4 regions of the Arthrobacter sp. D2-10 genome follow, and region 2 is predicted to be linked to each of the others. Evidence: predicted binding sites of a transcription regulator. Region 2 holds the regulator's gene; each other region holds the start of a gene.
What was found. Region 2 encodes HrcA, which represses chaperone genes, less so after heat shock. Its sites were predicted from a motif close to TTNGCACTCGNNNNNNNCGAGTGCNAA; they were not measured.

Region 1 (7,172 bases), 1.4 Mb from region 2:
CGCAGCTGGTCCGCCGTCCATTCGCTGACACCGATATAGAGCGCCTTGCCCTGCCGCACAACGTCGGCAAAGGCCTGCATGGTCTCTTCAAGAGGTGTCTCATGGTCATAGCGGTGGGCCTGGTACAGGTCCACGTAGTCAGTCTGCAGCCGGCTCAGCGAGCCGTCGATGGACTCCATGATGTGTTTGCGGGAGAGCCCCGAATCGTTGTGGCCCTTGGGGCCGGTGGCTCCCCAGACCTTCGTGAAGATCTCAAGGGACTGCCGGCGCTCGCCCTTGAGGGCTTCGCCGAGAACAGTTTCAGCGGCGGTGTTCGCGTAGACGTCGGCGGTGTCAAAGGTGCTGATTCCGGCGTCGAGAGCCGCGCGCACACACTGGGTGGCGACGTCGTTCTCCACCTGGGAACCATGCGTCAGCCAGTTTCCGTAGGTGATTTCCGAGATTTTGAGTCCACTGTTTCCGAGGTATCTGAATTCCATGATTTCGATGCTATCCACGTGCTTGCCCACCGGTATAGGGCAAGAGTCCGGTGACGTAAGCCTGGCACCGCCAACGGCTACACTGAATCGACGCCTGCCGACCAGTTGTGATTGAGGACCATGGGTACGTTTACCGCGCGATTTGCCACCGAGGAAGAACGCAAGAACTGGGATTCTCTGGTCACAGCCAACCCGAACGGCGGCAATCTCCTGCAGTCTGCGGCTTTCGCCGAGGTCAAGTCCCATCATGGTTGGAAGCCGCTCTTCCTGGCCTTTGAATCAGCGGAATACACCACCTATAACCTCGTCCTGGAAAAAAAGGTCCCCCTGCTCGGGAGCCTCTGGTACCTCATCAAGGGTCCGGACGTGGCCGCACCCGAGGATGTTCCCGCGGTCCTGCAGGCTTGCAGTGCTTTCATCCGCGAATCCGGGCTATCAGTATTCGCCGTGAAGGTGGAGCCGGATATCGTCGACAGCGAGGACGTGCGCACGCTCTTCCGGCGCGCAGGTCTGGTCAAGGCCTTCAACCTGCAGCCCAATGACCACACCGCAATTCTCGATACCACTCCCGAACCCAACCAGTTGCTGCGCAACCTTCACTCACGGGGGCGCAACGCTGTCCGGCGTGCGGAGCGTGAAGGCGTCACCGTTGAACGGATGGAGCCCACGGACGAGAACTTCCGCACGATGTACGGCCTCATGGCGCACATTGAGGACCGCTCGGCGGCGCGCCTGCGTTCATTCGAGTACTACCAGCGCTTTTGGTCGAACTTCGTTGCTGCAGGGCAGGGTCGGCTCTACTTCGTGTATGAGGACGGTGAACCTTCGGTAGGTGCGTTCGTCATCAATTACGGACGGAAGGGCACTTACAAGGACGGCGGCTCCAGGCCGGGGCGCTCCCAGTACGGTGATTCTCATCTCGTTCAGTGGCGGGCAATCAATGACCTCAAAAGCGAGCACAATATTGTTGAATACGATTTCTGTGGCACGCCGCCAAGTGACCAGCTGAAAGACAAGAACCACCAGCATCACGGTCTCGGTCTCTTCAAGACAAGTTTCACCAAAACGGTCACGGACTTCGTTGGCTGCTATGACCTGGTGCTCAGCCCGATGAAGTACCGTGCATGGCAGAAACTGGGCGAGCGGGTCATGCGGCAGGTGTATTGGCGCCGCACGCACCAACCGTTCTACTAAACCGCAACACCTCGGGAGTGGGGAACACGCCCGGGTCAGGAAGGGGCTAGAAGTGGCAGACAAGACCGGTGCCGACAAGCGCCGGAGCCCGGATACCAACCCCTCCCCGGTGGCCGAGCAGCTGCCCGTCGTGAGGCCGCCGGCCGTGCCGGGCAAGGCCAAGTCCAAAATAGCGAGGAAAGCCGGCCAGCCCCCGAAGGCCAACCCGACTGACGCCTTGCCGATCACCCCTCAGACGGCCCGTCCCGGCCGTCCGGACCGTTCACAGCTTGCCGCGCGCAAGATGCTGCGCCGCCTGGTCCAGGGTGAATCTCCTCCCACCCAGGCGATGAACCTTGTCGAGCGGCTCGCAGGCAGTCCCTACGCCAACCCCACGATCCAGGTGGGTGGGCCCGACGTCGGCGCCCGGCGCACGCTCGATTTCGCCCTCAGTCTGGCGGAGACCATGTTCCGCTACGGTGCGGGCGCGCTGGAGGTCGAGACGAGCATCATTGCCGTCACCGCCGCCTTCGGACTCGACAACATCGAAGTGGACATCACCAACCAGTCGGTGGTGCTCAACTACTCGGCGAAGGACCAGACACCAACCACGGTTCTGCGGGTTGTGCGCTCGTGGACCAACAATTATGCGGGCCTCACCCGTGTGCACCAGCTGGTAACCGACATCGTCGACGGCGGCGTCGACCGGGCTGAAGCCATCAGGCGGCTGGATGAGATTACGCACAGGCCCAAGCCGTTCCCACGGTGGATGGTGACCGCGGCCTTCGGCGTATTCGCCGCTGCAATCGTGGCCTTCATCGGCGGTGGACCGCTCGGTTCCCTCATCTCCTTCGCAAGCTGCATCGGTGTCGACCTGTTCTCGCGCCAGCTCGGACGCTGGAGAGTACCGGAGTTTTTCGCCACCGCGACATCGGCAGCCCTCGTGACCTTCATAGCAATGCTGATGTGGTGGCTTAACGTTCCGATCGCTCCCGCCCTTGTGGTGGTGGGCGGAATCCTGCTGCTCCTGCCTACCGGTCGGCTGGTGTCCGCTACCCAGGACGCGATAAACGGATTCCCCGTCACGGCAGCGGGACGATTCCTTTCCGCTTTCCTTGTCTTCGCGGGGCTGGTCTCCGGCATCGCCGTCGCGCTGGTGATGGGAACCTTCATCGGCATTCCGGAGCTGGACGTGACGACGTCGGAGGGATCGCAGTATCCGCTTCCCGTGGTTGCCCTACTTGTTTTCGTAGCCGTCGCGATGATCTGCATCGCCGAGCAGACGGACATGAGCCTCGTCGTCCCGACCTCGCTCATCGGAATGGCCGGATACCTGCTCTACTCGCTGGTGGTGAGCCTTGGCGTTGGATACCGTCTCGCCCCCGCCATCGCTGCCGTGCTGATAGGCATGCTCGCGAGAATCATGGCGCTGCGCATGGGAGCGCCTCAGCTCGTGGTGGCCGTGCCGGCGGTGATGTTCCTTTATCCCGGACTCACGATCTTCCGGTCCATGTATAACCTCACGACCGAGACCGGGGTTGCCGGGGCAGGTGCCATCGGGCTGTTCAACGCGCTGACCATCATCCTGGCGATCGCCGGGGGCGTGGTGCTGGGCGACAACCTGGCGCGGCCGTTCACCAAGAAGCTGAGCAGCAACGAACGGCGTCGTAACCGCCGCCGCTGATCCGCGCTAGCCCCGCAACCAGTGCACGGGTGCGGCGCCCTGTTCGGCCAGCAGGGCATTCGCTCTGCTGAAGGGACGCGAGCCGAAGAAGCCGCGGGACGCGGACAGTGGGCTGGGATGTGCGGACTCGATGAGCGGCGTCGATCCCAGCAGGGGCTTCAGCTGTGCGGCCTCCCGACCCCAGAGGATCGCCACCAACGGCTGGTCTCGGGCGACCAGTGCACGGATGGCAGCATCTGTGACGGCGTTCCAGCCGAGCTTGCGGTGGGACCCGGTTTCACCTGCCCGCACGGTGAGGACCCGGTTGAGCAGGAAGACTCCTTCATCCGCCCACCCGGAAAGATCGCCATGGGCAGGTGCAGGAGCGTCCAGGTCCGAAGCCAGTTCCTTATAGATGTTCACCAGGCTCCGGGGAAGTTTGGTCCGTCTGGTCACAGAAAAGGCCAGGCCCACTGAATGGCCGGGTCTGGGATAGGGATCCTGACCCACGATGATGACCTTGACGTGGCTGAGCGGATAGGTGAAAGCCCGAAGGATGAGGTCGGGGCCGGGCAAGAGCTGCGCGCCGCGCTGCTGCTCTTCGGCCAGGGCCCGGGCCAGTTCATGGACCTGCGGCTGAACCGGCCGCAGCGCCTCTGCCCAGCCCGGTGCCATGACGTCGTTCAGAGTGGCCGGAGCAGCGAACGGGAGCGCCGCGAACGGGAGTTCAGCGGCAGGCGATGCAGGGAAGGGCAGGGTGGGCGTGCCGTCGTCGTTCATAGTCTTATTCTGGCGCGGACGGGCGCTGCGGCTGCAGTTGTCGGTAAATGACAATGATGTGATTCGCCTTTACCATGGATCAGGAACCTCGAGCGGAAATAGTGGATGGGACGGTGTGTCGTGGGCATGCAGAACGCGGCAGCAGACATGAACCGTGAAGGGGTGGCGGGCAACCCGGAATCGGGATTGGGTGAGCGCGAGCAGCGGATTCTCGAACTTGAGCGTCAGTGGTGGAAGTACTCCGGCGCCAAGGAGCAGGCCATCCGGGAGATGTTTGATCTTTCCGCCACGCACTATTACCAGATCCTCAATGCACTCATCGATACCGAAGCAGCCCTCGCGCACGATCCCATGCTCGTGAAGAGATTGCGTAGACTACGTACGACCCGCCAACGCGCCCGTTCGGCGCGCCGTCTTGGCGTGGACGTTTAGCAACTACGCCCATCTCGAGCCAAGGATTTCCCGTCACATGACCCAGTACCCGCGCGACGAATTCGACCGTGTGCCCGAATCCGCCGCACGGCAGGGAGTTCATCGCGAGCGGCTGGTCCCTCCGCGATCGAGCGGACTGCCCCTGAAGATTGTTGCCGGCCTACTTGTCCTTGCCGTTGGGTTGGCGGCCTACTTCCTCTTCCCGCGCCTCGGCCTCGGACAGGCCAGCCAGGTGACCCCTCAAAGCAGCACCGCCGCGCCAATGCCGTCCATCACGGCCGATGAGGCGAGGAGCGGGACGCCGAGTGAAGAGCCCAGCAAATCCGCGGCACCTGCTGAGCCGGAAACGCCCAGCACTGAACCCACTCCCGAAGAGGATCCAACGTCCGAGCCGGAGCCCACTCCGGAGGCAACCGAGACGGCCGCGGCGGTCGACCGGGCGCAGCCAGTCGCCGTGCTGAATGCAACGACGGTCAGCGGGTTGGCCAGCACCGCCGCGGGCCGGTTGCAGGCTGACGGATGGAGCGTTACCCAAGTCGGTAACTGGTCCGGCGAGCAGCTGCAGGGATCCATCGTCCTCTACAACGGCGAGGAGCAGAGACCGACGGCTGAAGCACTCGCAGCGGCCCTCGGTATCGGGGCCGTCCAGGGCAATGCAGGGTTCGGCAACATCACTGTTGTGGTCGGTCCCGGTTTCCAGTGAGCAGTCGGGTTAAGGATCAATAACATTCACTGTGTTCTGCGTCACTGTCGCCGAGAAGTGGGATTAGATGTATTTCAGCCCCGCAATCAACAGCTACGCGGGGGGTCTACATAGTGGGAGAACAGCATGGCGCAGGGAACCGTGAAATGGTTCAACGCTGAAAAGGGATATGGCTTCATCACCGTCGATGAGGGCGGGGCAGATGTGTTTGTACATTGGTCCGCAATCCAGATGGATGGCTACCGCGCTCTCGATGAGGGCCAGCGGGTGGAATTCGAGATCGGAGAAGGTCAGAAGGGGCCGCAGGCTGAGGCTGTGCGGCTCGCATCCTGAATAGACCCACTCAATACCGAACGATGACGGCGCGCTTTCCGGCGGGGAGCGTACCGTCGTCGTTGTTTTTCCACGGGCGAACAGCTTGCACTCACGGTGCGAGAGTGCTAATTATTGAGTTAGCACTCAGAGGTGACGACTGCTAAGACGGCACCCGAGTGAGTGAACAAGGCAACCTCTGTGGTGAGGGCTGGTTCGGTAGGTACAGAGATCCTCCCGGGTCCGCCCGTCCGTCGCGGGCATCACAGGTCGGTAGCAGCTGATAAGCATGACCGTCCCGAAAGGACCTACGCCGTTATGGCCAAGATCATTTCTTTTGATGAAGAGGCACGCCGCGGCCTCGAGCGCGGGTTGAACACCCTCGCTGACGCAGTCAAGGTTACGCTGGGCCCCCGCGGTCGCAACGTTGTCCTTGAGAAGAAGTGGGGCGCTCCCACCATCACGAACGACGGCGTTTCCATCGCCAAGGAGATCGAACTTGACGATCCCTTCGAGAAGATCGGCGCTGAGCTCGTCAAGGAAGTTGCCAAGAAGACTGACGACGTCGCCGGTGACGGTACCACCACCGCTACCGTCCTCGCCCAGGCACTGGTCAAGGAAGGCCTGCGCAACGTGGCCGCCGGCGCTGACCCGCTGAGCCTCAAGCGCGGCATCGAGAAGGCTGTTGACGCTGTCACCGCCGAACTCCTCTCCTCCGCCAAGGAAATTGAGACCAAGGAAGAAATCGCGGCCACGGCTTCGATCTCCGCGGGCGACCAGCAGATCGGTGACCTCATCGCTGAAGCCCTCGACAAGGTGGGCAAGGAAGGCGTCATCACCGTCGAGGAGTCGAACACCTTCGGCCTGGAGCTTGAGCTCACTGAAGGTATGCGCTTCGACAAGGGCTACATTTCCGGTTACTTCGTCACCGACGCAGAGCGCCAGGAGACGGTCCTTGAAGACCCTTACATCCTGATCGTCAACTCGAAGATCTCCAACGTCAAGGACCTTGTTGCTGTCCTCGAGAAGGTCATGCAGTCCGGCAAGCCGCTGCTGATCATCGCCGAAGACATCGAGGGCGAAGCCCTGGCCACCCTCGTGGTCAACAAGATCCGCGGCACCTTCAAGTCCGTCGCCGTCAAGGCTCCGGGCTTCGGTGACCGTCGCAAGGCGCAGCTCGCTGACATCGCCATCCTTACCGGTGGCCAGGTCATCGCTGAAGAAGTTGGCCTCAAGCTGGAGAACGCCACCCTGGACCTCCTGGGCCAGGCACGCAAGGTTGTTGTCACCAAGGACGAGACCACCATCGTCGAGGGTGCAGGCAACGCCGAGGAGATCGCCGGCCGGGTTGCACAGATCCGCGCCGAGATCGAAAACTCCGACTCCGACTACGACCGTGAGAAGCTGCAGGAGCGCTTGGCCAAGCTGGCCGGCGGCGTTGCAGTCATCAAGGCCGGAGCAGCAACCGAGGTTGAGCTCAAGGAGCGCAAGCACCGCATCGAGGACGCCGTCCGCAACGCGAAGGCTGCAGTCGAGGAAGGCATCGTCGCCGGTGGCGGCGTGGCCCTGATCCAGGCCGGCGCCAAGGCGTTCGCCAACCTGACCCTTGAAGGTGACGAGGCAACCGGTG
Region 2 (7,172 bases):
CGTGGGTCCCGGCTCGTCCATCCATTCGATGTGGAGCTTCTCCATGGCCTCGATGTCGACCAGGATGATCGACAGCTCTGATTCGGGGTGCACGAAAAGACGCTCCAGCACGTGGCGACCGAGCCGGACCAGTGCCTCGTCGTCGACCTCGACTCCGGACTCGTTATTGACCTCAATGCTCATTGCGGCCAGCCTTTCCGGTATTCCGGCGGCCGTTCAGCGACGCGCGTTGCGACTCGTCCCATTTGCTGTAGGCGGAGACGATGTCGCCGACCAGACGATGCCTTACGACGTCGGTGGCATCCAGGCGGGAAAATGCGACGTCGTCGACACCCTGCAGGATCTCACTGACTACCCGGAGGCCCGAGCTGGTGCCGCCCGGCAGGTCAACCTGGGTCACGTCGCCCGTGACTACCATGCGCGATCCGAAACCAAGCCGCGTCAGGAACATCTTCATCTGCTCAGGCGTGGTGTTCTGCGCCTCGTCGAGAATGATGAACGCGTCATTCAAAGTCCGGCCACGCATGTAGGCAAGGGGTGCCACTTCGATGGTTCCGGCAGCCATGAGGCGGGGAATCGAGTCCGGATCCATCATGTCGTGGAGCGCGTCATAGAGCGGACGCAAGTAGGGGTCGATCTTGTCGTTGAGCGTGCCCGGCAGGAAGCCCAATCGTTCCCCGGCCTCCACTGCGGGACGGGTGAGGATGATTCGGTTGACTTCTTTGTGCTGCAAGGCCTGAACAGCCTTGGCCATTGCCAGGTAGGTCTTGCCTGTACCCGCCGGGCCGATGCCGAAGACGATGGTGTGCGCGTCGATCGCTTCGACATAATTCTTCTGGTTGACTGTCTTGGGCCGGATGGTGCGGCCGCGCGACGAGAGAATGTTCATTGACAGGATCTCGGCCGGCTTCGCTGCACCCTGCGTCTTCAGCATGAACAGCAGCTGCTCGAGCACCTGCGCGGTTACCGGCGTCTGGTTTGCAGCAAGAGTGCGTACCTCACCGATCAGGCGCTCGGTGCGCCCAACGTCGGTCGCGGGACCCGTGATGGACAGTTCATTGCCGCGGACGTGCAGCTTGACGCCGGGAAACGCCCCTTCGATCATGGCAAGGGCCTCGTCGTTGGCGCCCAGGGCCTGCACCATCTGGTCGGCGGAATCGAATTGAATGACCCGGCTGTCCAGGCCGGCGGCCCCCATACCCACTGCGGAATCGGTCATAGTAGCGGCCCTTGAGCCTTCCATCTCTCCTTGTGTATGCCGGATCTTCCGGTGATCTACTGGTCCAGGCCTGCGAATAAGCCTCCTACAAGCGTACCGCCGCAGCCCTGCCACCGCTTGCGTGATGCAGGCCGATCATTCCCGGGGGTCCGAAAGGGTGAAGATCTCAGGAACGCAACGGCCCGATATCAATCGCGTTTCAGTCAGGCGGCGATTCGGGAAAACCGCACAGTAGCGGCCAGCACCTATGCCAAGCTGGATTGTGCTGCTCGCTGCGGCACCGGATGCTTCCGCGGCATTGCCGATTGTTGAAACAACAGCGGTGCTGCACCTATGCATTTTCATAACTTTGGATGAGAGGAGACGCCGAACACATGGCCGCCACTCCTCCTTCCGGAAACCGAACTCCAGGCCGCCATTGGAAGGGATCCATCGTCGTTGCAGCGGCGCTCTGCCTCCAGGCCTGCACCATCGGAGGACCGGCAGAGCCCACCTCGGAGCTGGGGACAGAGGCGGAGTTGCTCCTGGAATCGACTGCCAGCATGCCCGAGTTGGACGTGCAGAGCCCGACAGCCACCGACTCCGACGAACTCCTTCCCGTCTACTGGTTGGGAAGTGCGAACGGACTCCTCTACCGCGAGTTCCTGCCCGGTGAGTCCTCCGGGGATCCGATCGCTGACGCAGTCTGGGCAATGACAAGTTCGGAACCGCTCGACGACGACTACTACAGCCCCTGGCTGGAAGCATCTGCGGTCAATACATCGATCTCGCCTGACAACGTCATCACCGTCGACATCTCGTCAGACTCATTCGCCGCTGGAATCGGTGCTGATGTTGCCGGACGTGCTGTGCAGCAGCTTGTGTACACCGCGACAGCCGCGGCAGCCAACTCAGGGCTGATCATCAGTGGCAGTCCCAGCAGCGTGCGGCTGCTGGTGGACGGGAAGGCCGGCTACAAGGCGTTCGGCCATATCGAGCTGGGGTCTGTTCTTCAACGCGACGTGAGTGCTATTGCTCCCGTTTGGATCATCAATCCGCAGGACAGTTCCCTCAAAAACGACCGGACGGTCATCGTCCAAGGGAGCACCACGACAACTGATCCGAGCCTCGATTGGCGGATCCGCCGGGTGAATGCAGGCGGTGTTTTCACGGAGGATGTGGTCGCTGGATCCGTTCCCGTCGAGGCGGGCACGGGTGCCGTCGGACTCTATGAATTCAGCGTCTCCCTGGAGGAGGGGACATACCTTGTCGAGGTGTACGAATCGACGGGAGCCGACCCGGGCGAAGGGCCTGCCGCTGACACCATTGCAGATGACAAGCTGGTCAGCATCCGCTGACCACTTCAACAGCAGTGGCCCTTTGCCAGCGGCCTATTACCAGCGGCCTAGGAGCTGATTCAGGACGGCAATCGCCGCAGGTCCGGCGGTCGAGGCTCGCAGGACGTTGGTTCCCAACTGCACGGGAACGGCCCCGTGTTCCTCGAACAGGGTCACCTCCTGCGGGCTCACACCCCCTTCGGGCCCCACGATCACCGCCACTGTTCCCGTGTGATCCTCGGACCGGCGGTTCCAATAGCTCGCAAGGGAAATTCGCCCTTCCTCATGCAGCAGGACCGGGTGCGCTACATCGGCGAGCCAACGCCCCAGGCCCCTGCTGTCCACTGTGTCGAGGACCTCGGGCACACGGGTACGCCGGCTTTGCTTCGACGCTGCACGGACGACGGATTCCCACTTCGCCTGCCCTTTCACTGCTTTGTCTGCGCGCCACCTCACGATGCTTCGGTCCGCTTGCCACGGAACGACCGCGTCGACGCCAAGCTCGGTTGCGGCCTCGACTGCCATCTCGGCCCGATCACCCTTGGCAAGAGCCTGCACCAGGACGATGCGGGTCGCCGGCAGCGGTTCGAAGGAAACCGTATCCACTGTCATGACGACGGCCGCGCCGGACACATCGACGACGGTACAGCCCAGGCGGTTTCCCTCGCCGTCCAAGAGGTCCACCGTCTCACCGGCCACCACGCGTTTCACGGTGGCTGCATGGTGCGCTTCCGTTCCTCGCAGTGTGATGCTGCCGCCGGCAACGGCGGCCTGAACCTCCGCAGGATCGCCGAAGTATGCCTGGTTGGTCATGGTTCTCTACCGGTCAGAGGTTGCCGAGGCGCTCGCGCAGCCGGGCGAAGACTCCTGATCCGCTGCTTGCCAGCTGCCCCTCGGTGAACTGCTCACCACGCATTTCCGCGAGGCGTCGAAGCAGCTCTTCCTGGGCTGCATCAAGGTTCCGTGGAGTTTCGACGCTCAGGTGCACGAGAAGGTCTCCCCTGCCGTATCCCCGCAGATGGGTGACGCCGAGGCCCTTGAGCGTGATCACTTCTCCGGATTGAGTTCCCGGTTTGATGGTCAGTTCCTGGTCCCCGTCGAAGCTGGTCATCGTCACGGTGGTGCCAAGCGCCGCCGCTGTCATTGGCACGCTCAGGGTCGCGTGCAGGTCATCTCCTTCGCGGAGGAAGGTGGGATCGCTGTTGACCCGGATCTCGACGTACAGATCACCCTGCGGTCCTCCTGCAGTGCCCGCTTCACCCTGTCCGGCAAGCTGAATCCGCGTACCGGTGGCTACACCTGCGGGAACCTTGATGGTAAGACTGCGGCGGGAACGGATGCGGCCGTCGCCATTGCATTCGTTGCACGGATGGGGAATGACGGTGCCGTAGCCCTGGCAAGTGCCGCAGGTCGCCGTCGTCATGACCTGGCCCAGGATCGACCGGACCGCGCGCTGCACCTGCCCGGAGCCACCACAGATATCGCATGTCTTCGGAGATGTGCCCGGCTGGGTGCACGATCCGTCGCAGGTGGGGCACACCGCAGCGGAGTCCACCTCGATCTTCTTGTTGGTGCCGAAGACGGCGTCCTTGAGATCAATGCGGACGGCTATGAGTGCGTCCTGTCCGCGCTGGGTCCGCGACGGCGGACCGCTGGGGCCGCCGCCTCCGAAGAAGGTTTCGAAGATGTCCTGGAATGCGAATCCGGGGCCGGCATAACCGCCGCCGAAGCCGTTATCCGTTCCGTTCTCGTTTCCGGTGGTGTCATAGACGCGCCGCTTCTGCGGATCAGAGAGAACTTCATAGGCGCGGGTCACCAGCTTGAATTCCTCAGCTGCTTCCGGCCCGGAGTTGACGTCCGGATGAAGTTTGCGGGCCAGCTTCCGGTAAGCCTTCTTGATCTCTTCGCCACTGGCGTCGCGTGCAACACCTAGGACCTCGTAGTGATTACTCACTCCTGCACATCACTTCCTGTAATCTCACCGCGCGAGCGGCTCTGGTTCAAGGGGTCCGTCATCCGTTCATGACTCATCGAGGATGCGGGAAAGGTAACGGGCCACCGCCCTGACGGCGGCCATGGTGGTGGGGTAGTCCATTCTGGTGGGTCCGAGGACTCCCACCTTGGCAAGGGCGTCCGGCCCGTATCCCGTGGCGATCACCGAGGCCTCTGCAAGGCCACCGTACGGGTTTTCGCGACCAATGCGGACGGAAACGCCGAGGGCATCCTGCTCCATTTCGGAGAGCAGCCGAAGCATAACCACCTGTTCCTCGAGGGCCTCCAGCACAGGGCCGATGGTCAAGGGGAAGTCCAGGGTTGAGCGGGCAAGGTTGGCCGTTCCTGCCATGACGATCCGATCTTCCCGGTTCGCGGCGGAGAGATGTTCCAAGCCGTGCGCCAGTGCCTGGCCCAGCGACTGGAGTGCGGGCGGCAGCTCGGCCACACAGGACGCCAGTTCCGAGGGAAGCGACGGTAGGCGCACTCCCGACACTTTGGTCAGGAAGCGCTGACGCAGATCGGCCAATTCGTTTTCATTTGCGTCGGCAGGGACGGGCACGACCCGCTGCTGCACCGCCCCGTTGGTGGAAATGAGCACCACCAGCACGCGGCCGGGCGCGAGCAGTACCAGCTCGATGTGGCGGACGGACGCTGCGCCCAGATGTGGGTATTGAACGACGGCGACCTGATTGGTCAGCTGTGCGAGGAGCCTTACCGTGCGGTCCAGGACGTCGTCCAGGTCATCGGCACTTTCCAGAAGGGCACGGATGGCACGCTTCTCAGGCGCGGACAACGGCTTCACTTCAGCGATGCGGTCGACGAACAGCCGGTAACCCTTGTCAGTGGGAATGCGGCCGGAACTGGTGTGCGGGGCGGTAATGAGGCCTTCCTCTTCGAGGAGCGCCATATCATTGCGGATGGTGGCCGAGGACACGCCGAGCTGGTGCCGCTCAACCAGGGCCTTCGACCCTACCGGCTCACGGGAATGGACGTAATCCTCAACGATGGCACGCAGGACTTCAAGCCGCCTGGGCTCGCTCATATTCACCTCCGATATACCGCATTGCCCACTCAACGAGTTAGCACTCAACACGCCTAAGTGCCAAGTCTAATACGATCGCTGCGATTGTTAGCATTGGCACTGCCAGTTCCAGCGGGCAGGGATTTGCGGAAGCGAGCGAAATCACATGTCGTATCACCAGTGGGGCGCACAGGACATTTCCCAGCCCCGACGCGTCGTCCTTGAGAAGGTTGAGGCGCGTCCGGGCATCGTTTTAGAGGACGTTCAAAGCGGGTTCGTCGGCGAGATACTTCGTACTGAGAAGTCCGGCGGTATGCATGTCATGATCCTCGAGGACCGCAGCGGCAAACGGCGGACCTTTCCCCTGGGATTCGGTTTTCACCACGAGGGCTCCCCCGTCGAGATGGTTCCCGCGCTGCAGCGCACCGCAACGCCCCAGCGCACAGCCTCGGGCTCGGTCCGCGTCACCGGCCAGCGTGCCCGAACAGCCCGCGCGAGCAGAATCTGGGTTGAGGGCAAACACGATGCGGAGCTGGTCGAGAAGGTGTGGGGCGATGATCTGCGGGTTGAGGGCATCGTCGTCGAGCCCTTGCACGGGGTCGATGACCTGGCAGGGGCGGTCCGTGACTTCGCTCCCTCACCCGGAAGGCGCCTCGGTATCCTCGTTGATCACCTTCTGCCCGGAACCAAGGAAGCTCGAATCGCCGAACAGGCCATGAAAGTGACCGGTGCAGCGCACAATGTGTTGATCGTGGGGCACCCCTACGTCGATGTGTGGCAGGCAGTGAAACCGCGCGCTCTCGGATTGGAGGCGTGGCCCGTCATTCCCCGCGGGGAGGACTGGAAAACAGGGATACTGACGCGGCTGAACTGGCCGTGCTCCTCCCAGGCAGATATCGCCAACGGCTGGAAGCGCATTCTGAGCGGCGTAAACACCTACGCGGACCTCGAACCCTCTCTGCTGGCCCGGGTCGAAGAGGTCATCGACTTCCTTACCGCGCCGGGGCCGAACGCGTAGCCCCAGCATCGCTGTAAGTCGTGGGAACTGCACGGGCACGCTTCACCCAGTACCCTTAGACAGTAAGTTCTGCGCGGAATGCGCGGTGAAGCCCTATCAGTCCGAAGGAATTTTCGTTGTCCAACAGCGCTAATCGGCGCGGTGTCGCACAGACTCCTCCCGCCTCCCAGGACAGAACTACGGCCTTCCAGGGTGCCAGTCCAAGCGCTCCCGCGCTGACCCCCTCCGAGGATCGCCAGTGGGCGACCCTCGCCCATTTTCTCGGGATCCTGGGGTTTGTGCCGTCTCTGGTTATCTTCCTCATCTATCGGGACCGGGGGCCCTTCACGGAGCAGGAATCGAAGGAAGCCTTCAACTTCACTTTCCCGCCGAGCATCCTCGCAGCCGTATGCCTGCTGCTGTCCCTGCTCCCGGGCATTGGGGGGCTTTTCGCCGTCCTGAACGCCCTCATCTGGGTTACGCTCGCGGCCTTCTCGGTGGCAGCCGGCATCCATGTGAACCGCGGCAGGCCTTACCAGTACCCCTTCAATCTCCGGATCTTCCACTAGGACGTCAGTCCGGCAGAAGGCGACGGACCAAGCCATCGGCTAGTAGCCGCCCGCG
Region 3 (7,172 bases), 630 kb from region 2:
CAGTCAGAATCGGTGCGCTCAACCTCGGCGCGGATCTGCGAAACACGATCGGCAACATCCTGCTCGCTGCCGGCACCGTCAACGATGGTGGTGTTGTCCTTGGTAACGGTGATACGGCGTGCCGATCCCATCACCTCGAGGCCGACCTGGTCCAGCTTCAGCCCGAGATCCGGGGAAACAACCTGCGCACCGGTGAGAGTGGCGATGTCCTGGAGCATGGCCTTGCGGCGGTCACCGAAACCGGGAGCCTTGACCGCAACCACGTTCAGAGTGCCGCGGATCTTGTTGACCACGAGGGTGGACAGTGCTTCGCCTTCGATGTCTTCGGCGATGATGAACAGCGGCTTACCGGCCTGCAGCGCCTTCTCCAGCAACGGCAGGAATTCCTGCAGAGCGGAGATTTTGCCGGAGTTGATCAGGATCAGCGCGTCTTCGAGGACGGCTTCCTGACGCTCGGCGTCGGTGACGAAGTAGGGGCTCAGGAAGCCCTTGTCGAACTGCATACCTTCGGTGAGGACCAGCTCGGTCTGCGTGGTCGAGGATTCCTCGATCGTGATGACGCCGTCCTTGCCGACCTTCTCGAACGCTTCGGCGAGCAGGTCGCCGACTTCCTGGCTCTGGGCCGAGATGGCGGCAACGTTTGCGGTCTGCTTCCCGACGACCTCGCGGGCGTTCTCCAGCAGGCGCTCCGCAACGGCTTCGATGGAAACTTCAATGCCGCGCTTCAATGCACCCGGTGCTGCACCGGCTGCAACGTTGCGCAGGCCTTCCTTGACCAGTGCCTGTGCGAGGACAGTGGCCGTCGTCGTACCGTCACCGGCGACGTCGTTGGTCTTGGTGGCAACTTCCTTGGCGAGCTGAGCGCCGAGGTTTTCGTACGGGTCGTCCAGCTCAACCTCACGGGCGATGGTCACGCCGTCGTTCGTGATGGTGGGGGCGCCCCACTTCTTGTCGAGGACGACGTTGCGTCCGCGGGGGCCGAGCGTCACCTTGACGGTGTCGGCCAGCTTGTCGACGCCGGCTTCCAGCGAGCGGCGAGCGGCGTCGTTAAACTCCAACTGCTTTGCCATTGTTTGTTACGTTCCTTTCAGGCGTGTGCAGGGATGTGTACTTACAGGAAAGAACCCCGGCCTGATGCGACCGGGGTTCTTCTGCACAACTACTTGACGACGATCGCCAGAACGTCGCGAGCGGAGAGAACCAGGAACTCCTGGCCGCCGTGCTTGACCTCGGTTCCGCCGTACTTGGAGTAGATGACGACGTCGCCTTCAGCAACGTCGACCGGAACGCGGTTGCCGTTGTCGTCAACGCGGCCGGGGCCTACTGCGACGACCTCGCCCTCCTGGGGCTTTTCCTTGGCGGTGTCCGGGATGACCAGACCGGAAGCGGTGGTCTGCTCGCCTTCCAGCGGGCGGACAACAATACGATCTTCAAGAGGCTTGATAGAGACCGACACTCGGACCTCTCCTTCACTTGGTTTGAATGAATCGGGGTATCGAGCAGGCGCTGACCGTCGTCGCGGTGCCGGTTGGCGCATCCTCGAAGGATTAGCACCCTCATAGCGAGAGTGCCAAGTCTGACTTTATGCAAACGGTTAGCACTCGGTCAAGGCGAGTGCCAGAGGGGTGTAAATCCGGGCACGACGACGCGACGCCCCGCGCACTTCGACAGGCCGCGTGTCCAGGCGGACCGGCAGGAGCCGGCACCGAGGAACCCTCCCACACCGATGTCAGCCCAATCCGCGCACCATCAGCATCCGGAGGGCACTGCTCCTTCATAGTCATGAAACAAGTCGATCACCCACCACCGACATTTTCGCTCGAAGGTGTAAACGAGTGAAAAACCGGACATCACCAGCAACATGACCGGGCAGCGGCACCCCCGTGTCACCGCCCGGCCTGGCAGCAGAAACTGTCACCGCCGGGCCGACTCCGGTTCTGCCAGCTCTGCCGTATGTCGGCCGTGATGGCGGCCGAGCGGCAACATAAGTGGCGCGCCGGAGGTGGGATCGATGATCACCCGGCTGTCTAGCCCGAACACTGCACGGATGGTGTCCTCCGTCAGAACTTCCGCCGGCGTTCCCATCGCGTAAATGCGGCCCTCAGCGATGGCAACCAGGTAATCCGCATAGCGCGCCGCGAGATTGAGGTCGTGCAGAACGATAACGATCGTCGTCCCGCGCATGTGATTGAGGTCGATCAGCAGATCGAGGACATCAATTTGGTGCGTGACTTCAAGGAACGTCGTCGGCTCGTCCAGCAGCAGTACGTCTGTCTGCTGTGCAAGAGCCATCGCAATCCACACGCGCTGCCGCTTGCCGTCAACAGACGCCCTAAACTGAAGGACCCGGCGTAGGCCGTTCCAAACTTCAGCCGAAAGCCCAGCGGAAAGCGATATCTTGACCCAGAACCTTCTTGAGCCCGTCCTGACTCCCGAGGGCTGGGAACTGCTCAACTCGCTTGGCCCCTACTCCGAAGCGGACAGTCTCCGCCTCAATGAGCAGCTCCGCGCGGCAGGTCATGCCCCTGATGTGGTCAACGCCGCCCTCACGCAGTCCCGCCTTCGTGCCAAGGCACAGAGCAAGTTTGGCCCGTTCGCGGCGCGGATGCTGTTCACGCCCGCTGGCCTTGAGCAGGCGACCCGACTCAACGTCGCTGCCCGGCACGCCCAGCGCTACGTGACCGCCGGGCTGCAGAAGGTTGCCGACCTGGGCTGCGGGATCGGTGCCGACTCGATGGCGCTCGCCACCCTTGAGAGGGACGTCACCGCCGTCGAGCTCGATGAAACCACCGCAGCTGCCGCCACGATGAACCTCCTGCCCTGGTCCAATGCGACGGTCCTGAATGCCGATGCGTCAGCTGTAGACCTCGCGGGGTACGACGGCGTCTGGCTGGATCCCGCCCGGCGGACCACTTCCAGCTCCGGCACCAGGCGCCTGTTCGATCCCGAAGCGTTCTCCCCGCCGCTGTCCTTCGTCGAAGCGCTCGCTGACACAGGTATGCCCGTCGGGGTGAAGCTCGGCCCGGGTATCCCCCACGAGGCAATTCCTGCCGGCTGCGAAGCGCAGTGGGTATCGGTGGACGGCGATGTCGCGGAAGTGGTCCTGTGGTTCAACGCACTCCGCCGCGACAACGTGCGCCGGAGCGCCCTGCTCATCCGTACCGATGGCGCGACGGAACTCACCAGTGAGAGTGACTTCGGAGCGGACGACGACGCCCCGATCGGCCCCGCTGAGGGGTACCTCTACGAGCCCGACGGCGCCATCATCCGTACCGGGCTGGTCGCCAACGTCGCCCGCCAGATCGCTGGACACCTTGTCGACCCCAACATCGCCTACATCTGCGCGCCCAACCTCGTGGAGACGCCGTTTGCCCGGCCCTACCGTGTCCTGGACGTCATGCCCTACAACGTGAAGGCCCTGAAAGCCTGGGTCAAGGCCAACGACATCGGCGTCCTGGACATCAAGAAGCGCGGCACTTCCGTCACCCCGGAGGAGCTGCGCAAACAGCTGCTCACCGGCTCCAGGAAGTCCGTGCGTAAGGCCACGCTGGTGCTGACGAGGATCGGCGAGGAGAGGGTCGCCGTCGTCGTCGAACCAGTTCTGGGCTGACTTTTAGGCGAGCTGGCGCGAGAACTCGCCCGCCAGGCGGATCTGCTCAGCCGTCGGCCGGACCCCGGTGTAGAGCACAAACTGCTCGGCTGCCTGCAGCGCAATGACCTCCGCACCGGTTATCACCGGCTTGTTTGCCCGGCGGGCTGCGCGGATGAGGGGTGTTTCGGACGGCAGCGCAACGACGTCGAACACCAGCGAAGCCGCCGTCACCGCTTCATCGCTGAACGACTGGACGTCCTCGTCCTGACCGGTCATCCCGAGCGGTGTCACGTTGATGAGCAGGTCTGCCGTGGTATTCCCGGGCTCTGCCTGCCACTCGAAGCCGTACAGCTCCGCCAGTCTCCGCCCGGCGTCCTCGTTCCGCGCCACGACGGTGACCCTGGTGAAGCCGGCATCCCGCACGGCTGCCGCAACGGCCTTCGCCATGCCGCCGGATCCGCGCAACAAAACAGACGACGACGGCGTCACCTCCCGGCGCTGTCCGATCAGTTCCGCGACGGCCAGGTAGTCGGTGTTGTAAGCGGTGAGGACACCGTCATCGTTCACGATGGTGTTCACAGAATCAATCGCGGTCGCTGAAAGGTCCATCCGGTCGACGAGCGGAATAACGTCCTCCTTGAACGGCATCGATACGGCACAGCCGCGGATACCCAGCGAACGCACTCCGCCGATGGCTGCCGGCAGGTCAGTGGTGGTGAACGCTTTGTAGATGTAGTTCAGCCCCAGTTCGTCATACAGCCAGTTGTGGAACCGGGTTCCGATGTTGCTCGGCCTCGCTGCAAGGGAGATACACAGGACCATGTCTTTGTTCAGGATCGGCACCCGCTCAATTATGCTCCGGCCCCAGTACGTTCTCCAACGCGGAACCATCCCCATACTTCTGGGTGGAGATGATGCTGACTTTGCCGTTCGTCTCAAGCACGATTGCCGCTATCTGTGAGAGGTCACCGTTGCCCTGCATGCGCGCTGCCTGTAGCAGTTCCGACTTGGTCAGACGATTCCTGCGCAGCTCTGCCTCGAGTATCTCGCCGTCTTTGAACAGGAGAGCCGGACGCGAAGTGATCGATTCCCTGAAGCCCGGGCGGCGGGACGAGGCGAAAGCCACCATGAACTGCAGCCCCGCCAGCAGGGCGAGTGCGAACGCACCCTCCGTCCACGAGACATCCGAATTGAGCAGGATGGTCGCCAGGGTCGACCCGAAGGCAACAGTGACGATGAAGTCGAAGATATTGAGCTGGCTGAGGGTTCTCTTGCCCGACACCCGAAGAACCACGACGAGAAGCGCGTAGGCAGCCGATCCTACAAGGAGTATCCGCCCAATATCAGCCCAGCTATCGAACCACATACCGATTCCTTCCCTGTTCCTGAACGCTCACGCGGCCGCCCTGTCCGTGGCGGTTTTCCCCACCAGCTCGCGAAGACATGTTCTTCACACTAGGTGGCGCGGAAGACTTCAGCGAGGGTTCGACAGGCCGCCTGCACTACTATTGGGCTCAGTTCTCACCCGCGATGGCGCGATACCGAGGCAGCAATCACCCACCGTCCGGTACCGGTCAGGAGCACAGCATTGAAGTTAGAGTTCGCGAAGTCCGAGCAGTCGACCCTCGGGGTTGAGTGGGAACTCGCACTCGTCGACCGGTACAACGGCGACCTCGTTTCAGTAGCGAAGGAAGTCCTCCGGGGCGTCAACGAGCGGCACCCTGAACTGCAGGCCGACGACGAACACCCGCACATCAAACAGGAGCTGCTCCTCAACACCGTTGAGATCGTGACCGGAATCTGCCATACCGTCGCGGAAGCGAAAGAAGACCTGAGCCGCTCGCTCGCCGCTGTCCGCGAAGTGACGGATCCGATGGGTGTCGAACTCTTCTCCGCCGGATCCCATCCCTTCAGTGCGCCCCGTTCCCAGCCGGTGACGGACAAGGAACGCTACGCCAAACTCATTGACCGTACCCAGTGGTGGGGTCAGCAGATGGTGATTTACGGCGTCCACGTCCATGTTGGCCTGGATCATCGCGACAAGGTCCTGCCGGTGCTCGATGGCCTGGTGAACTACTTCCCGCACTTTCAGGCCATTTCCGCTTCGTCCCCTTTCTGGGGCGGCGAGGACACCGGGTACGCCTCCCAGCGTGCCCTCATGTTCCAGCAGCTTCCCACCGCCGGGCTGCCGTTCCAGTTCCCCACCTGGAGCGAGTACGAGGCCTATGTGCAGGACATGTTCACCACCGGAGTGATCGACACGGTGAGCGAAATCCGGTGGGACATCCGCCCGGTCGGCAACCTGGGCACCATTGAGATGCGTGTGTGTGACAGACTGTCCACGCTCGAGGAGGTCGGCGCCGTCGCCGCTTTGACCCAGTGCCTCGTTGACGACTTCTCCACCGCCCTCAACAACGGCGGATCCATCCCCACCATGCCTCCGTGGCATGTGCAGGAAAACAAGTGGCGCGCCGCCCGGTACGGACTGGACGCCATCATCATCCTCGACGCTGCCGGCACCGAACGGCTGGTCACCGAACACCTGATGGATGAGCTCAACCGGCTCGAGCCCGTTGCGGCGAAGCTGGGCTGCTCGGAGGAGCTGGCCGACGTCGAGAAGATCCTGAAGCGCGGTGCCGGGTACCAGCGCCAGCGCCGCGTGGCCGCTGAGAACAACGGCGACCTGAGCGCCGTCGTACTGGATCTGGTGCGCCAACTGCGCGAGGGACCGACCCCGTCATGAGTTGGCAGGACATACCCCTGAGAATGCCTTTCAGGGGTGTGTCCTGCTCACTCAACGCAGCTGGTCAGGCGTTGACGGACGGTCGCCACTGCGCGTCGCGTCCCATCCTCGCGAGGAGTCGGGTCTCCCGGCTCGCGTCGGCGGGTGCAGGAAGCGCCGGCCGGCAGATGCCCTCCATATAGAGGTGCTCGCCGAAGCCCTCAAGGGACTGCTCGATGAGGTCGAGCTCCGAATCGGTGAACCTGCTGTCAACCCCCGCACCGCGTGCAATGTCCCAGCGGTGCACCACCAGGTCGAATCCGTAGAACCTCGCGAGGGTCGCTCCCACCGTTGTCGGGCCGAAGAAGCCGTCGAACTGGGTCTCAGCAAGTTCAGGAGTATCGAGGATTGCCTGGACGCGTGACGAGTGGGTCCGCCACCCGTCGGCAGGTTCCTGGGCGGTATCAGGCCGCGGGCCTGCGTCAAGCTCATGCTGTCCGAGGAAGTCGCGTTCCGTGTCGATCAGGTGGTCGAGGACGTCGCGGACCGTCCAGCCCGTGCAGGGTGAAGATGCCGTCCAGTCCTCCACACCTTCGACTATCTCCGTCAATCGAGCGTTCGCTGTCCCAAACAATTCCGAATTGGTAGTCATGGCCCCACCGTAGACCGCGCTGCGCAGGGACGTATTGATAAAATCCGACACGTGGCATCCTCGACGGACCCCATCAGCCGCGGACAACTGCAGGATCCGGCCACGCCGGCACCGCAGCTTTTCCGGTATGCACCGACGGCCGAATACCTGCACATCATCCGCCACTTCTGGATCCCCGTCTGGGACTTTCCTGAGGGTGTTGTCTC
Region 4 (7,172 bases), 610 kb from region 2:
ACCTCGCGGCCCGCGAAGTGGGTGCCCGCCAGGTTGGGGGAGAACTTGAGTTGGCATGGTGGCAGTCCGCACTCGAGGCAATGATCAGTGGGGATGATTACCTCGCCATGTCCGACGGCGCCAGCCTGCGCACCCTTGAAGCTGAGTACCGGCTCGCTGATAACGCCCATGTCGCGTCCGGCGCAGGCAGGATTCGTTGGGCGCTGGCTGAACGCTGGCGAGCAGCGCTGGAAACCATGCCGGCGGAAGCTGACCAGTTGCGTGAACTGCTGCGCGAAGGCGAGCCCGGGTTGGACGCGCTGTGTGTGCAGGCAGACGAGTTGGTTACTGCACTGATGCCCGTCTGGGCCGCCAGCCCGCTGGTGTTGCCCCTGGTCCTTCCGCAGGACAAGACATTCGACGCCGTCATCGTGCTCGATGCCGAATCGATCTCCCTGCAGTCGGTGGTGCCCGCTCTGGCCAGGTCGCGGCAGGTCATCGCTTTCGGCGACGACCGCCTCGGCGGACCCCGCAGCTTCACCGTCTCGGTCGAAGACGGGCGCCGTCACACGCCGGAGCACCTTCCGAGCGCCTACCGGGCGCTTGCTGCGGTGCTGCCCTCGCTCGCGCTTCGGGACGTCTATCGCGGGGTCGACAAGGAGCTCATCCGCTTCCTCAGCGAGCGGTTCTACGGGAACGAGCTCTCACGCCTGCCCTCCGGGTCGGAGATCACGGGCGTCGAGCGGGCTTTGACGGTCGAGTACCTGCCCGATGGAACGGGTATGCCAAGCTCGGATCAGGACGGCGTTGAGAGCGTCGCTGCCGAGGTCACCCGGGTTGTGGACCTGGTATTCGAACACATCCGCCGCCGGCCGAGCTTCTCGCTTGCAGTGGTCACAGCCAGCGCACGCCATGCGCAGCGCGTCGGTGAGGCTGTGCGGCTGTCGATGGCAGATGCGCCGTGGGCTGCTGATTTTTTCAAACCCGGCAACGAGTCCTTCCGGGTCGTCCCGATCGACCGCGCCGCCGGCCTGACCAGGGACGCCGTCATCTTCTCGTTGGGGTTTGGGCGGACGCCGCACGGGCGCGCGCTGCATAATTTTGGACCGCTTTCTGCTCCGGATGGCCGGGGGAAGTTCGTGGCGGCGATGACTCGTGCCCGGCACCGGTTGCACGTGCTTACCTGCTTCCGCCCCGAGGACCTCGATCCTGAGCGCTTGGGCCATGGCGCCCTCGACTTCTACGAGCTCCTGCGCCGGGAACTGTCCACGGATGCTCCTTCTGCCGGCAGCGGCCAGCAGGAATCGGCCAACGAGGATCCGTTGGTGGCGGATCTCGTGGAGCGACTCCGTCACCGTGGGGCAGCTGTGCACAGCAATTACGACGGCGTGCTCGACATCGTTGCCGCATCAACGGGTGGCGCGGGCAACGGGGAGGACGTGTTCGTTCAACCCGTCGCCATCGAGTCGGACGGCTCGGACCGCTATCGTGGCATGACAGTACGGGAGCGAAGCCGGATCCGTCCGCAGCTTCTGGAACGGATGGGCTGGCGCTACATGCCGTTGTGGACCATTGAAGTCTTCACTGATCCGGAAGGGTGTGCTGAACGAATCTCGGGATATCTTGGTCTGGAAGAGTCTGTCCGTCAGAATCCACTCCGGGCAGTTCAGGAGACGCCGGCAGGAAACGGAGACGCCATGGACAACGGAGCCGAGCAGGAGCAGGCCGCCGGGGAAGACCGGACTGCTGATCAGGCCATCGGGGAAGACAAAACTGCCGACCGTGAACCGAACGACACGTCGGAGGATGCTTCGGACGCCGCGAAGGCTCCTGCCGCAGTAGCGCAACCGAGTTCCGAAGCCACCACCAGCACTGCCCCGCACGGTGACGTTCTGCCACAGCGCGCGGCTGAGGATGACCCCCGATCGTGGAATGACGATGACGGCAACCACGAGGAGTGGTTGAAGGAGCAGAAGCCTCCGCACTGGAGCTAGCTCGCGTCGCCCTCCGCAGTGAGAACAAGGTGAACCTGGCCGGTGCTTGATGCACCGGCCAGTGCTGCTGCCTCGTCTGGATTCGCCGCGACAACCACAAGGCCGTCCTCAGACCCCGAGGGCGGTGCGAACGGACCGGCGCCGGGCTCATCCGATGTCCAGAGCACAGGAAGCCCGCGCGCCAGCACAGTGTTCTTTGCGGATGTCTCGAACCCGTTACCGGTACTGAGGACCACATCCACTCGCTGGCCCGGCGAGAGCAACTGCACCGTGGAGGCATCAGCGGGTCGGAGAGGGACAGCAACGGTACCTTTCGGGCTCCCGGCAAGGAGGCCTGCGCCAACAAGGAAATTCTGGGCCAGCACGTCGCCGGCGTAGACCGGGGTTGCCAGTTGCTGGCCGGCAACGAGCTCACGTGCTGTGAAGGAGTGCTCCGGGACGGCCGCTTCGGGCACCCTGACAAGAGCGAGCTGGTCCTCGGTAAGCACCGTGCCCACCGGCAGGTCCGTTGACGCAGCGACTACCTCCATCGTTGCCGGTTCGTGGGGCAGCAGCGCTTCCACGGCCACGCCTGCCGCCGCACACAGTGCGGCGGCAGCAAGAAGACGCCGTTTCCGAAAGATGAAGGCGCGAAATCGGCTTTGCAGAGGTTTGATGGCGGGAGCTGGCTTATTCATGAATCCAACGCTAGGAATGCCCTGGATCCGGCGCCGCACATACCGGCCTCATGTGGAAAAACCGCCCCGGGAGAACAGGCTGTGCAGGACAACCGGTCTTCCCGAGGCGGAGGAGTTTTTCGGCTCCGGGCGGCTTAGGCTGGAGCCGCTGCTGCGGGCGTACTCGTTCCAGTCTTGGTCCCGGAGGAAGCAGACGAGCTGTCCGCAGTGGACGGCGTCGAGGACGGCTTCGGTGACGCTCCGGTTTCAACCGACGAGGAGGTCGATCGCGAGTCGGTGCGGTAGAAACCCGAGCCCTTGAAGACGACGCCGACGCTGTTGAACTTCTTGCGCAACCGGCCCTCGCACTCGGGGCAGACCGTCAGCGAATCATCCGAGAATGACTGTTGGACATCGAAGGCGTGGCCGCAGTCCCTGCAAGCGTAAGCGTATGTAGGCATGGACAATCCTCCTGTGGGAAAGCTGTTTGTGGGCCGTGCCGGTGCCGTAGCCGATCAGAACTTGGCACTCAACCCGTCCGAGTGCCAATTCTACACTGCCCAGTGTCATGATGCCTATCAGCGCGGGGAAGAGTGGTACAGGCGAGCGGGAGTGAAGGCACCCGGCAGCGGCATGTCGAGCGGAGTGGCTTCAACGCTTCCGGCGGGCAGGATCTCCTCGTCGTACAAGTACCCGAGTTGTTGCACCTCAGGCTGTTCAAGCGTGAGTTGCGCCAGGAAACGGTCGTAATACCCACCCCCCTGACCGATCCTGTTTCCTCCTTCGTCCATGGCAAGGCCAGGAACAAGCACCAGCCGGAACGGCAACAGGGCCTCGAAATGGGAGCGTTCTCCGACAGGTTCCCAGAGCGGCGCCCGGGGGCTCTTGGCTAGCTGGACTCCGGGCCTCCACCGCACCCAGCTCAACTGGTACCGGGGTTCGCACACGGGCACCACGACGTCGTAACCGGCCTCGACCAGGGCAGGAAGCAGCACCTCGGTGCCGGGTTCCGGCGGTGTTGACAGGTAGGCGGCAATGACACTGCTTTCTGCAGAACTTTCTGTGGAATTCACCGCAGACGGTCCGGTGCGCAGCCAGTCGAGCACCTGACCAGCCAGCGCCGCTGCCGCGGCCTGCTGCTCCTCACCCCGCAGACGACGACGCCGCTCCCGCAGCGCGCGCCGTAATTCCTCCTTGAGGGCCGAAGAACTCGCTTGGGGTATTGACGATGGCGCAGACGGATCCATGCTGGCACTGTACAGGGACTCCGCTGCGTCGCACGTGCATCCATTGAGCGGTCGATTATGTAGTGTTGTTGCATGACTGAGCGACCAAGAGTGAACAAGGCCGTCATTCCTGCTGCTGGCCTGGGGACCAGATTCCTGCCTGCAACCAAGGCCATGCCGAAAGAAATGCTTCCGGTCGTGGACCGGCCGGCTATCCAATACGTAGTAGAAGAAGCTGTCGACGCCGGCATCAATGACATTCTGATGATCACCGGACGCAACAAGAGGGCACTTGAAGACCACTTCGACCGCGTGCCCTTCATTGAGCAGACTCTCGAGGACAAGGGTGATCTCGAGAAGCTTGCGTCGGTTCGCCGGGCTTCCGAACTGGGCGATATCCATTACCTTCGTCAGGGCGATCCCAAGGGCCTCGGCCATGCGGTCCTTCGCGCCAGGCTTCATGTTGGAGCCGAACCGTTTGCGGTTCTCCTCGGTGATGACCTCATCGACGAACGGGATGAACTCCTCGAAACGATGATCGACGTCCAGGCCAAAACCGGCGGCTCTGTCATCGCTCTTATCGAGGTCGATCCGGATCAGATCAGCGCCTACGGCTGCGCGGACGTCTCCTCACTGGAAGGGGAGGGCTACGTCAGGGTCAACAAGCTCGTCGAGAAGCCGTCGGTTGCTGAGGCGCCGTCCAACCTTGCAGTCATTGGCCGTTACGTCCTGCATCCCCGGGTCTTCGAAGTACTCGAAGAGACGGGGCCGGGCCGCGGCGGCGAAATCCAGCTGACCGACGCGCTGCAGACCCTTGCGGCCGCCGACGGGGAAGGCTCGGGCGTCTTCGGCGTCGTCTTCCGCGGACGTCGGTATGACACGGGAGACAAGCTGAGCTACCTCAAGGCAGTAGTAACTCTCGCTTCCGAGCGCGAAGACTTCGGCCCGGACCTGAGGAACTGGCTGCAGGAGTTCACTGACTCCATGGACGGCTAAGCACGGAAATGTGGGGTCGGTTCGCCTGGCCGGTCACCCTGGAAGCCGGCAACATTGTTCTTCGTCCGCTCCGTCATCGCGACAAGAGCGAGTGGACGAGGGTTCGCCAGCGTAACCTCGAGTGGCTTTCGCCGTGGGAAGCCTCCAACCCCGCTCCGGGCGGTTACCTGCCCACGTACCATGAGATGGTCCGTGCACTGAATGCCCAGGTGCGGGCCGCCTCGGCCATGCCGTTTGTCATAGCGGAGAGGCCCGAGGGCGGCGGCCGGCCGGAGATGGTCGGCCAGCTCACCGTTTCGGGAATGGTATGGGGTTCGGCGCTGACCGCCACTCTTGGCTACTGGGTGGACAAGGACCGGGCGGGCAGGGGAATTGCTCCCACCGCGGTCGCCCTGGTGACGGACTACTGTTTCTGGCAACTGGGCTTGCACCGCATGGAAATCAACATCCGGCCGGAGAATGCCGCGAGCCTGCGGGTAGTACAAAAGCTCGGCTTCCGCGACGAGGGAATCCGGAAGTCGTACCTCCATATCGCCGGCTCGTGGGCGGACCATCGCTCTTTTGCGTTGACTGCGGAGGAGACCCCCGGCGGCCTGTTGCGTCGGTGGCAGGAAACCGCGCCGCGGCTGTAGCCAAACTATTCGATTTACCCTCGGACACACCGCGGTCAATGAGGGACCCACGAGACATCTGCTCCTAACGTTTTGTAGGTGGACTTCTCTCTGAACAGCTCAGTTGTACTGGCGGCGATCGTCGGGCTCTGGCTCATTTGGGTTGCTCCATATTTGCTGCGAAGCCGGCAGCCTTTCCCCGTGGCCGGCCCCGTACATTCCGCATTCTCAGCCACGACAACCGGGGACGCCGTGTTGCAAAGGAGCGTCATGACCAGGTCCGCCGCCGACGATTCAGAGTCCGTGACAGGGCCATCGACCGCAGGGAAGGCAGGCGAGTCATCCCGGGTCGGAGGATCGGCCGCCAATTTCAGGATCCGCTGGGATCGAGTCGCCATTGCACTGGTTGGAGCGACGGCGCTGGTAATTGCTTTGGTCACCTCTGTGCTTGCCGTTGTGGGGCTGGTCGCTTCGGTGGTTCCCGTGTTCGCTCTCGTGCTCGCCATCGCGAGCGTTGTGACGCTTCGCACGTTGGCGGTGAGGGGCCGCCGTCGTACGCCGCAGCCGGACGCTGGCGCTCCGGAACGCATCGTGCGCCAGGAGGAATCCGATGCACCGGTAGTTCACCGGCCCACCACGCTGTTCAATGCGGAGGAATCCGAGGAAGCTGAGGACAAGAACGACGACGTTCAGGCGTCGGCTTCTGCGCCCGTTCAGTTCACGGCAGCCGAGTTGCGGGCCGCGGCCCTGGCAGTGGCAGCTGAAGCGGGCGAGAAGCCGGCCGGCACGGGCACGCCCTGGCAGCCGGTCGAAGTTCCGAAGCCCACCTATGTCGAGGCTCCCAAGGCTGATCGGGAGGATCCGGCACCGCTGGATCTGCCGGAGGCACCCAGGCCGCAGGCAAAGACCCCGATCAAGAACGCTGCCGTGGCTCCGAAGGCGGAAACGTCTGTGTCCGCAGCTCCCCGGATGAACCTGGACGAAGTCCTCCAGCGTCGTCGGGCGTAACTGCCGGACTCGGCGTTCAGTGTCCGAGATCGACGAACGTGCCTTGTTGGAAGGGCCGGCCATCGAGCCGGCCCTTTCTGCAGCGGCAGGTGCCCTGCTGGGTACCTTGGAGGCGTGGTCGCTGCGGGGGCTGCATCACCGGCCGGGCGCGGGTATTACGGGTATCTATGCTGTCCGATGCGCGGGCGCGGACGGTCTCTTCGACGGGTTTCTGTGCGTCAGCACGCGGAACATCGAGGGTGACTTCCGTCGTTCAGTCCGGCTGGAGGGGCCAGGCTCCATCCCGCTCCTGGTGTGGAGTCATCCCAATGATCCGCTTCTGCCGGATCTGCCGTGGGCGTGTGATGCGCCTTCTGTCGGCCGTGATCTCTTCGGGGTTCCCGCCGCCGCTCTCACGACTCTTGGGTACCGACCCATGAGGCGGGCCGTCCTGCGCGCCGAGGCTGCGGGGGAGCTCCGTTTCCTCAAAGTCGTGCAACACGGCCGTGCCGCCCTACTTCGCCACCGCCACGAGCTGCTTCACAACGCGGGCATCCCTGTTCCTCCGCCCGTCGACTCGCCTGCACACGATGTTGTCGTGACCCTGCCGGTGCCGGGTGTTCCGCTGGCTCAACGCCTCATGGTGAACGGCGCATCGGAGCTTGATCCCCGGGCGCTGGTCGGCCTGCTCGCACAGCTCCCGCCTACGGCGAGAAACCTTCC

Region 1: groL (chaperonin GroEL) is a predicted target of HrcA. The motif match lies at 5,648-5,674, and genes of this name have one in related genera.
Region 3: groES (co-chaperone GroES) is a predicted target of HrcA. The motif match lies at 1,595-1,621, and genes of this name have one in related genera.
Region 4: M1D74_RS11585 (FmdB family zinc ribbon protein) is a predicted target of HrcA. The motif match lies at 3,152-3,178, and genes of this name have one in related genera.

The regions. Positions count from the first base shown of each region.
Region 1 is NZ_CP096431.1:513,906-521,077, forward strand. Features, by position in the region: gene M1D74_RS02510 (aldo/keto reductase family protein) at 1-479, opposite strand, end outside; gene M1D74_RS02515 (lipid II:glycine glycyltransferase FemX) at 600-1,673, shown strand; gene M1D74_RS02520 (threonine/serine ThrE exporter family protein) at 1,726-3,336, shown strand; gene M1D74_RS02525 (uracil-DNA glycosylase) at 3,343-4,095, opposite strand; gene M1D74_RS02530 (DUF3263 domain-containing protein) at 4,222-4,527, shown strand; gene M1D74_RS02535 (LytR C-terminal domain-containing protein) at 4,565-5,230, shown strand; gene M1D74_RS02540 (cold-shock protein) at 5,357-5,563, shown strand; gene groL (chaperonin GroEL) at 5,861-7,172, shown strand, end outside.
Region 2 is NZ_CP096431.1:1,872,943-1,880,114, forward strand. Features, by position in the region: gene ybeY (rRNA maturation RNase YbeY) at 1-183, opposite strand, end outside; gene M1D74_RS08720 (PhoH family protein) at 173-1,219, opposite strand; gene M1D74_RS08725 (GerMN domain-containing protein) at 1,594-2,556, shown strand; gene M1D74_RS08730 (16S rRNA (uracil(1498)-N(3))-methyltransferase) at 2,593-3,348, opposite strand; gene dnaJ (molecular chaperone DnaJ) at 3,362-4,489, opposite strand; gene hrcA (heat-inducible transcriptional repressor HrcA) at 4,556-5,572, opposite strand; gene M1D74_RS08745 (DUF3097 domain-containing protein) at 5,718-6,569, shown strand; gene M1D74_RS08750 (DUF4870 domain-containing protein) at 6,686-7,117, shown strand; gene hemW (radical SAM family heme chaperone HemW) at 7,122-7,172, opposite strand, start outside.
Region 3 is NZ_CP096431.1:2,504,593-2,511,764, forward strand. Features, by position in the region: gene groL (chaperonin GroEL) at 1-1,070, opposite strand, end outside; gene groES (co-chaperone GroES) at 1,160-1,456, opposite strand; partial or broken gene M1D74_RS11670 (ABC transporter ATP-binding protein) at 1,915-2,319, opposite strand; gene M1D74_RS11675 (class I SAM-dependent methyltransferase) at 2,399-3,610, shown strand; gene M1D74_RS11680 (shikimate 5-dehydrogenase) at 3,614-4,435, opposite strand; gene M1D74_RS11685 (DUF421 domain-containing protein) at 4,440-4,958, opposite strand; gene M1D74_RS11690 (glutamate--cysteine ligase) at 5,181-6,335, shown strand; gene M1D74_RS11695 (maleylpyruvate isomerase family mycothiol-dependent enzyme) at 6,400-6,966, opposite strand; gene M1D74_RS11700 (helix-turn-helix domain-containing protein) at 7,018-7,172, shown strand, end outside.
Region 4 is NZ_CP096431.1:2,480,381-2,487,552, reverse strand. Features, by position in the region: gene M1D74_RS11595 (DUF4011 domain-containing protein) at 1-1,973, shown strand, start outside; gene cpaB (Flp pilus assembly protein CpaB) at 1,970-2,650, opposite strand; gene M1D74_RS11585 (FmdB family zinc ribbon protein) at 2,785-3,090, opposite strand; gene M1D74_RS11580 (5-formyltetrahydrofolate cyclo-ligase) at 3,208-3,876, opposite strand; gene galU (UTP--glucose-1-phosphate uridylyltransferase GalU) at 3,949-4,851, shown strand; gene M1D74_RS11570 (GNAT family N-acetyltransferase) at 4,860-5,483, shown strand; gene M1D74_RS11565 (hypothetical protein) at 5,733-6,470, shown strand; gene M1D74_RS11560 (phosphotransferase) at 6,490-7,172, shown strand, end outside.